2 regions of the Streptomyces sp. NPDC005794 genome follow, and region 1 is predicted to be linked to the other one. Evidence: riboswitches for the same ligand, from Rfam matches in the RefSeq annotation. Region 1 holds a riboswitch; the other holds the start of a gene.

Region 1 (4,286 bases):
GCAGTTGAGAGCTTGGGGAAGGATTTCTCCGGACCGAGTGGCGCCCGCGACGGACGGCCAGCGTGCTCAGTGGTTCCTTGCCCCACTGGGCCTGCGGGCCTCACCGGCCCGGTCCAAGTTTCTGTCACTCTCACCTGGAGAGTGCTAACGCCAATGATTAGCACTCGACCCCTGAGAGTGCAAGCGCCTTCGGGGACGGCTCGCTGAGGGGATGGGACCTCCCCCGGCCGAACGAAGCCGAGAGCCCGGGGAGGGCGGGCGCGAGCGCCCTCTTCGGGACACGGGCAGCCGAGAGGGGCGCACGGACGCACGTGAGGCCCGTACCCCGGTGGGAGGTACGGGCCCCGCGTGTGTGAGTGGTGTCGTTGGCCGACCGCGCCGAGCTCAGCCGACGGCGAGCTTGACCATGTCTGCCTGCGGCCCCTTCTGGCCCTGCGAGATCTCGAATTCAACTCGCTGACCCTCTTCGAGGGTGCGGTACCCGTCCATCTGGATCGCGCTGTAGTGGACGAAAACATCCGCACCACCGTCGACCGCGATGAAGCCGTACCCCTTCTCCGCGTTGAACCACTTGACGGTGCCCTGAGCCATGCCTAACTCCCCTATTACTGGCCCTTGCACGAGCCCGCACTTCGCGGGCCCGGGTCAGAACTCACCCTCCGACAGGAGAGGGTGGCGTGCGCCGGAACGCGTCGACCGCGGCCGAATGTATCTGCCCAACTGCCCTCTGCAACAGGTCAATCGGACGAGAATTCCGGGCACACATGGCCGCACGCATGAGGGGAATTCATAAGATTCCCGGGCAAGTCGGGCCCGACAAAGGCCACTTATGCCACAAGGAGTACACGTACTTTGGCTGCTTCTTGTCGCGGCCGGGCGCATTCTCATATGCGGGTGGCCGGGGCAGCTGCGGGGACTTCCCCAACTCTACCGTGCTCAACCATACAGAATGGCCCCCTCCGCTTCTCTTGCGGAGGGGGCCATTCTGCTTACTCCGTGCGCTCGGGCAGCCCGAGCGGCCCGTCAGCCTCCGGCGACGGCCGGGATGATCGAGACGCCGGCACCGTCCGGGGTCGCCGCGTCCAGGCCGCCCTCGAAGCGCACGTCGTCGTCGTTGACGTACACGTTGACGAAGCGGCGCAGCTTGCCCTGGTCGTCCAGGACGCGGGCGCCGATGCCCGGGTGGTTCTGCTCCAGGGACGCGATGACCTCGGAGAGGGTCGCACCCTCGGCCGGGACCTCGGCCTGACCGCCCGTGTAGGTGCGGAGGATGGTGGGGATACGGACCTTGACGCTCATGTGGGTACCTTCCTTCGGTCTCGGGTGGTCAGCTGGCGGCGGCGAGGCCCGCGTCGCGGAACGCGTCCAGGCTGGGCCGGATCGTCGCCGACAGGCCGGTCGTCGGTGCGACCGCGTCGAGCGTCTTCAGTCCGTCGCCGGTGTTCAGGACGACGGTGGTCAGCGTCGGGTCGAGCAGACCGGCGTCGATCAGCTTCTTCGTCACGCCGACCGTCACCCCGCCCGCCGTCTCGGCGAAGATGCCCTCGGTGCGGGCCAGCAGCTTGATCGCGTCGACGACCTGCTCGTCGTCGACGTCCTCCACGGCACCACCGGTGCGGCGGGCGATGTCCAGGACGTACGGCCCGTCGGCCGGGTTGCCGATCGCCAGGGACTTGGCGATGGTGTTCGGCTTCTGCGGGCGCACGACGTCGTGGCCGGCCTTGAAGGCGGTGGAGACCGGGGAGCAGCCCTCGGCCTGGGCGCCGAAGATCTTGTACGGCTTGTCCTCGACGAGGCCGAGCTTGATCAGCTCCTGCAGCCCCTTGTCGATCTTCGTGAGCTGCGAGCCGGACGCGATCGGGATCACGAGCTGGTCGGGCAGCTGCCAGCCGAGCTGCTCGCAGATCTCGTACGCCAGCGTCTTGGAGCCCTCGCCGTAGTACGGACGCAGGTTGACGTTGACGAAGCCCCAGCCCTCGCCGAGCGGGTCGCCGATGAGCTCCGAGCAGAAGCGGTTGACGTCGTCGTAATTGCCCTCGATGCCGACTAGTTCACCGCCGTACACCGCGGCCATGACGACCTTGCCCTGCTCCAGGTCGTGCGGGATGAACACGCAGGACCGGAAGCCGGCGCGGGCCGCGGCGGCGCCCACCGCACCGGCGAGGTTGCCGGTCGAGGAGCAGGAGAGGGTGGTGAATCCGAAGGCGCGGGCGGCCTCGACGGCGATGGCGACGACGCGGTCCTTGAAGGAGTGCGTCGGGTTGCCCGAGTCGTCCTTGACGTACAGACCGCCGGTCACGCCCAGCTCACGGGCGAGGTTGTCGGCCTTGACCAGCTTCGTGAAACCGGGGTTGATGTTGGGCTTGTCCGCGACGTCGGAGGGGACGGGCAGCAGCGGCGCGTAGCGCCAGATGTTGTTCGGGCCCTCGGCGATGCGCTTCTTCAGCTCTTCGGGGGAGCCGCTCGGCAGGTCGTACGCCACTTCGAGCGGCCCGAAACAGGACGCACAGGCGAAAATCGGACCGAGCTCGAAACGCTCGCCGCATTCGCGGCAGGAAAGCGCCGCGGCGGGACCGAGGTCCACGGCGGAAGAATCGGTGTTCGCTGCAACTGTCTGCACGGCCATGATGGCGGAGGCCCTTTCTCCTCATCTTCCTTGCGACGTATTTCGCCACAAGACGGAATTGGCACCTTCCCCACCGTGACCTCGCGGTCGGCAGGAGGGTTGCCGGGACTTCAACGGGCCGTTCCCTCAGTCCCTCTGGATGAGCGCTATGGCACCGGACCATGGATCCGGGCGTTTATTCGCGGACCGACCCCGACATGCGAGGGTCATCCGCGTTGTTCAAGACTGTAACCGAAGCACTGGACGGTTGAGATAGTCGTCCGAACCGCGAGATGGATCACATACAGGGAGTATCGACCGTGCTGGAAGAGGTGGAACGCTGGCTGACCAGGCGTTCCTGGTCTGCTGCCGACCGCCCGATCGACCGGCTGACGGCCGCGCGGGCGAGGGATCCGCACCGCTCGCGCGTGAGCGTGGTGCTGCCGGCGCTGAACGAGGAGGCGACGGTCGGCGCGATCGTCGCGGAGATCCGGCGCGAGCTGATGGCGAAGGTCCAGCTCGTCGACGAACTGGTGGTGATCGACTCCGGATCCTCCGACGCCACCTCCGAGGAGGCGCGGCGGGCCGGCGCCCGGGTCGTGCACCGGGACGCGATCCTGCCCCGGATCCCCGCCCTCCCCGGCAAGGGCGAGGTCCTGTGGCGCTCACTCCTGGTGACCAGCGGAGAGATAGTCTGCTTCGTCGACGCGGACCTCAAGGATTTCTCCGCGGACTTCGTCTCCGGGATCGTCGGCCCGCTGCTCACCGACCCTTCGGTACAGCTCGTCAAGGCCATGTACGACCGGCCGCTGGGAGAAAGCGCAGGCCAGGGCGGCCGGGTCACCGAGCTGGTGGCGCGCCCACTGCTCAATCTGCACTGGCCACGGCTGGCCGGCTTCGTCCAGCCGCTGGGCGGCGAATACGCGGTGCGGCGCTCCCTGCTGGAGCAGCTCCCCTTCCCGGTCGGTTACGGAGTGGAGCTGGGCCTCCTCGTCGACGCGCTGCACACGGTCGGCCTGGACGCGCTGGCGCAGGTCGACGTCGGCGTGCGCAAACACCGCCACCAGGACGGCCAGGCCCTCGGCCGGATGGCAGCCACGATCTACCGCACGGCGCAGCTGCGGCTCTCCCGGGGAACGCTCGTACGGCCCGAGATCACCCAGTTCGAGCGGGGCCCCGAGGGCTTCGTCCCGCACACCCATGCGGTGGACACCGAGGAACGGCCGCCGATGCGGGACATCGTGGAGTACGCGTCACGGAACGCGGCGTAACGGTTCTTCGCCCCGGCTCCACGGTCACTTCACGTTTGGAGGCTTCCCGGACGGGCTAGGTTCGGGTACATGGTCTCCGAGCACTCCGCCCAGGTCCTCGTCGCGTCCAACCGCGGCCCCGTGTCGTACGCACTGCGGGAGGACGGCACGCTCGACTCGAAGCGGGGCGGCGGCGGGCTCGTCTCCGGCCTCAGCGCCGTCGACGACAAGCTGTGGGTGTGCGCGGCCCTCAGCGACGGCGACCGGGAGGCGGTCCGGCGCGGGGTGTCCGAACCTGGCGTCCGCATGCTCGACATCGACGCCGGGGTCCATGCCGACGCGTACAACGGCATCGCGAACTCGGTGCTCTGGTTCGTCCACCACATGATCTACCAGACGCCGCTGGAGCCCGTCTTCGACGCGGAGTTCCG
Region 2 (4,286 bases), on a different contig from region 1:
TCTGCCTCGGCCTCCAGCGCCGCGACAAGGAGAAGGTGCTGCACGGGCGCGAGTCCGGCACCATCAAGCGCCTGCCGCACGGTGAGTTCGTGGAGATCCACGAGCCGCTCAGCCAGGAGCAGCTGCACACGCTCACGGCGCACGAGCAGTACAAGCCGATCGAGATCGGCCCGACGATCGACAAGAACGGTGTCGAGCGCAAGCCGTCGGCGCTGCAGAAGCTGCGGGCCAGGCTCAGCAAGAGCTACTACGGCGAGGACAACCAGATCGCCAAGCCCACTGCCGAGGAGTACAAGGAGATCACCAGCGGCCACGGCCACCACTGATCACCTCAGCTGACCGCCACAGCGGGAGCCCCGTCCATCCGATGGACGGGGCTCTTCGCTGTCCCGGGGCCTGGATAGGGTAGGGGGCATCCTTGTATCGGCTGTGGACCCCAGGAGCGGACCATGAACGTTGTGACCCCGGACGGCGGCGACAGCGTGGCGGCCCGTACCTGGCCCGGTGTGCTGACCCCGCTTCTGCGCGGCGAGCACCTGAGCGCGGACGACACCGCGTGGGCCATGGACCGCATCATGAGCGGCGAGGCCACGGACGTGCAGATCGCCGGCTTCGCGATCGCGCTGCGGGCCAAGGGCGAGACCGTCGACGAGGTCACCGGACTCGTCCGCGCCATGTACGAGCACGCCCACACCATCCATGTGCCCGGCCGCACGGTCGACATCGTGGGGACCGGTGGCGACATGGCCAAGACGGTCAACATCTCCACCATGTCGGCGATCGTGGTCGCCGGTACGGGCGCGAAGGTCGTCAAGCACGGCAACCGGGCCTCCTCGTCGGCGAGCGGCGCCTCGGACGTGCTGGAGAAGCTCGGCGTCAATCTCGAACTGACGCCGGAGCGCGTCGTCGCCGTGGCCGAGGAAGCGGGCATCACCTTCTGCTTCGCGGTGAAGTTCCACCCCGCCCTGCGGCACGCGGCCAGGGCGCGCAAGGAACTCGGCACGCAGACCACCTTCAACATCCTGGGCCCGCTCACCAACCCGGCACGGGTGCGCGCCCAGGCGATCGGGGTCGCCGACCCGAAGATGGCACCCATCGTGGCCGGTGTGCTGGCGGACCGGGGGAATTCGGCGCTCGTCTTCCGGGGCGACGACGGCCTCGACGAGCTGACCACCACGGCGACCTCGCGGGTCTGGACCGTCCGTGACGGCACCGTCCGCGAGGAGCCCTTCGACCCGCGCGACGTCGGCCTGGACCTGGTTCCCGTCGAGGCGCTGCGCGGCGCGGACTCCTCGTACAACGCGGATGTCGCCCGCCGGCTGCTCGACGGGGAGACCGGTGCCGTACGCGACGCCGTACTGCTCAACTCGGCTGCCGCGCTGGTCGCGCTGGATCCGGGCGAGGGCACGCTGAACGAGCAGCTCGCGGACGGGATCGCCCGGTCCGCGGCGTCGATCGACTCGGGCGCGGCCAAGCGGGCGCTGGAGCGGTGGGTGGCGGCCAGCAACGCCTGAGGGAGCACGTGAGCAAGGGCGCAGTCCGGATCGCGGACTGCGCCCTTGCGCGTCGCCGAGGGTATGGCAAGATACTGCGCAGGTCATGAGTGACAGCGACTACGGCCCCGGCCCGCTGTCCGGCAACCCTCCGTCCGTGGCGGGGTGCCCCGGGTGAAGACCAGGCCGCAGGCAGCGAGGTCTGTGGCAAGCGCGGGCCCCTCGGCATCGTTGGATGCCACCCCTTGGGGTCCTGGTCCCAGGGAGCCTCTTGTGAGCAAGCGAATGCGATAGGGCGCGACGCCCTCCTCCGCACACCCCTTTTTCTTTCTTTTCCCGCGCTGCCGCGTCCTGTCGGGTCGCCGGCGCGAGGATTTCGCCTGCCTCTTACGGGAGTTCGCCATGTCTGTCTCCACCGCTGCCGTCAACCAGTCCATTTGTGCCCCGCTGCCGGTTCTGGGTGCGGATGTCACCGTTCCGCTGGTGACGGGCGGAGATGTCACCTATGCCGCCCTCGACTACGCGGCCAGTGCCCCGGCTCTCCAGCGGGTGTGGGACGACGTGGCCGCCTACGCCCCGTACTACGGCAGCGTGCACCGCGGTGCCGGATATCTCTCGCAGCTCTCCACCGACCTGTTCGAGAGCAGCCGGGTGACCGTCGCGGAGTTCCTCGGCTGCCGCGCGGACGACCAGGTGGTCTTCACCCGCTCGACGACCGACTCCCTCAACCTGCTGGCCGCTACGCTGCCCGCGGACTGCCAGGTGTTCGTGTTCGAGACCGAGCACCACGCCTCGCTGCTGCCCTGGCGCGACGCCCGGGTGACCTACCTCGACGCCCCCCGTACCCCGGGCCAGGCGGTCGCCACGCTGGAGCGTGCCCTGGCAGGCCGTGAACCCCACGGGCCCGCGCTGGTCTGCGTCACGGGTGCCTCCAACGTCACCGGTGAGCTGTGGCCGGTGAAGGAACTGGCCGCCACGGCCCACGCGCACGGAGCGCGGATCGTGCTCGACGCCGCGCAGCTGGCGCCCCACCACCCGGTGGACATCGCCGAGCTGGACGTCGACTGGGTCGCCTTCTCCGGGCACAAGCTGTACGCCCCCTTCGGCTCGGGTGTCCTCGCGGGCCGGGCCGACTGGCTGGTGGACGCGGAGCCGTACCTCGCGGGCGGCGGCGCCTCCCGTAAGGTCGCCCGGCGCACGGACGGCGGTGTGGACGTCGAGTGGCACACCACCGCGGCCCGGCACGAGGCCGGATCGCCCAACGTCATCGGCGTCTACTCCATCGCTGCCGCATGCAAGGCCCTGACCGAGGCCGGATTCGACCGGCTGGTCGCGCGGGAGCAGCAGCTGGTGACCCGGGTCCGTGAGGGGCTCGCCGCGGTCCCCGAGGTCAAGGTGCTCTCTCTGTTCGGCGACGACGCCCCGAGGGTCGGCGTCATCTCCTTCGTGGTCGAGGGGTGGAACAGCTCGCACTTCGCCGCGGCGCTCTCCGCCGAGTACGGCATCGGGGTGCGCGACGGACTGTTCTGCGCCCACCCCCTGGTGCGGACCCTGCTGGGCAGCGAGCCGCAGGAGCCGGGCGAATGCGGCGCGCCGGAGGCGGCCCCGGGGGAGAGGTCCCTCAACGCCATCCGGGTGAGCTTCGGCGCCGGCACGCCGGACGAGCACATCGAGCGGTTCCTGGGCGCGGTCCGGGAACTGGTGAGCAAGGGCGCCCGCTGGAGCTACCGCACCGAGGAGGGCCGCTGCGTGCCCGACCGTGGCGCCGCCGCGCAGGTCTGAACGGGTCAGGACACGGCTCCGGCCGGGACGGGAGGCGTGTCGCCCCGTCCCGGCCGGAGCCGTAGGTCTGCTCAGCCGTCGAGGCCGATGGCGAAGGCCGCCTCGAGGTCGTGCTGCGAGTACGTGCGGAAGGCGACGTGGGTGTCGGTGCCTTCGACGCCAGGGATCTTGCTGATCCGGCCTGGGATGACATCGGCCAGATCGTCGTGCCGGGCCACCCGGACCATGGCGATCAGGTCGTACGTACCGGTGACCGAGAAGACCTCGCTGACGCTGTCCAGCGCGGCGATGGCCTCGGCGATCTCGGGAATCCGGTTCACGCTGGTCTTGATGAGCACGATCGCGGTGATCACGGCTGGCTTTCTCCCTCGGTGGCCGTGGCTGGAGACTTCACTCTAGTCCCCCGGAACCGCGCCCAGGCGTAGAGGAACCCGGCCGCGAAACCCGCCACGTGCGCGAGGTACGCCACGCCCGGGCCGCTGCCCGCGCTCTGCGCCGCCAGCCACTGCAGGACGAACCAGAACACGAGCACGATCCAGGCCGGGAAGCGGAGCGGCAGGAAGAAGAGGAAGGGGAAGAGGCTGGTGACCCGGGCTCTGGGGAAGAGGCAGAGGAACGCGCCGAGCACCGCGGAGATCGCCCCCGACGCGCCGACCAGCGTCTGGTCGGAACCCGCGTGCACCACCGCGTAGGCCACCAGGGCGAAGTAGCCGCACGCGACGTAGAAGAAGGCGAACTCGACGCGGCCCATGCGTTCCTCGGCCATCGCCCCGAACACGTAGAGGAAGAGCATGTTGCCCAGGAGGTGCAGCCAGCTGCCGTGCACGAAGAGCGCGGTCAGCGGGGTCAGGGCCGCGTGGGCGGAGCCGTCCAGCAGCTCGCTGGGGATCACACCCCACCGCTCGAAGTACCCGGCCTGAGCGGCCAGGAGCGAGTCGCCGCCTCCGTAGGCGGGATTGAACCCGGAGAGAGGGCTGATCAGGAACACTGCGCAGCACAGGGCCATCAGCC

Evidence for each region. Region 1 has a riboswitch for S-adenosylmethionine ahead of thrC (threonine synthase). Riboswitches for the same ligand answer to the same signal wherever they lie in the genome.
Region 2: another riboswitch for S-adenosylmethionine. It lies ahead of ACFYQ5_RS32615 (aminotransferase class V-fold PLP-dependent enzyme); the one in region 1 lies ahead of thrC (threonine synthase).

What each region holds. Positions count from the first base shown of each region.
Region 1 covers NZ_JBIAIN010000010.1:82,597-86,882, reverse strand. Annotated here, with positions in the region: gene ACFYQ5_RS17915 (cold-shock protein) at 385-591, opposite strand; gene ACFYQ5_RS17910 (MoaD/ThiS family protein) at 1,024-1,299, opposite strand; gene thrC (threonine synthase) at 1,328-2,626, opposite strand; SAM riboswitch class I at 2,645-2,772, opposite strand; gene ACFYQ5_RS17900 (glucosyl-3-phosphoglycerate synthase) at 2,926-3,876, shown strand; gene ACFYQ5_RS17895 (trehalose-6-phosphate synthase) at 3,946-4,286, shown strand, end outside.
Region 2 covers NZ_JBIAIN010000028.1:6,648-10,933, forward strand. Annotated here, with positions in the region: gene ACFYQ5_RS32605 (cytochrome bc complex cytochrome b subunit) at 1-326, shown strand, start outside; gene trpD (anthranilate phosphoribosyltransferase) at 450-1,514, shown strand; SAM riboswitch class IV at 1,596-1,713, shown strand; gene ACFYQ5_RS32615 (aminotransferase class V-fold PLP-dependent enzyme) at 1,896-3,275, shown strand; gene ACFYQ5_RS32620 (Lrp/AsnC family transcriptional regulator) at 3,347-3,628, opposite strand; gene ACFYQ5_RS32625 (rhomboid family intramembrane serine protease) at 3,625-4,286, opposite strand, start outside.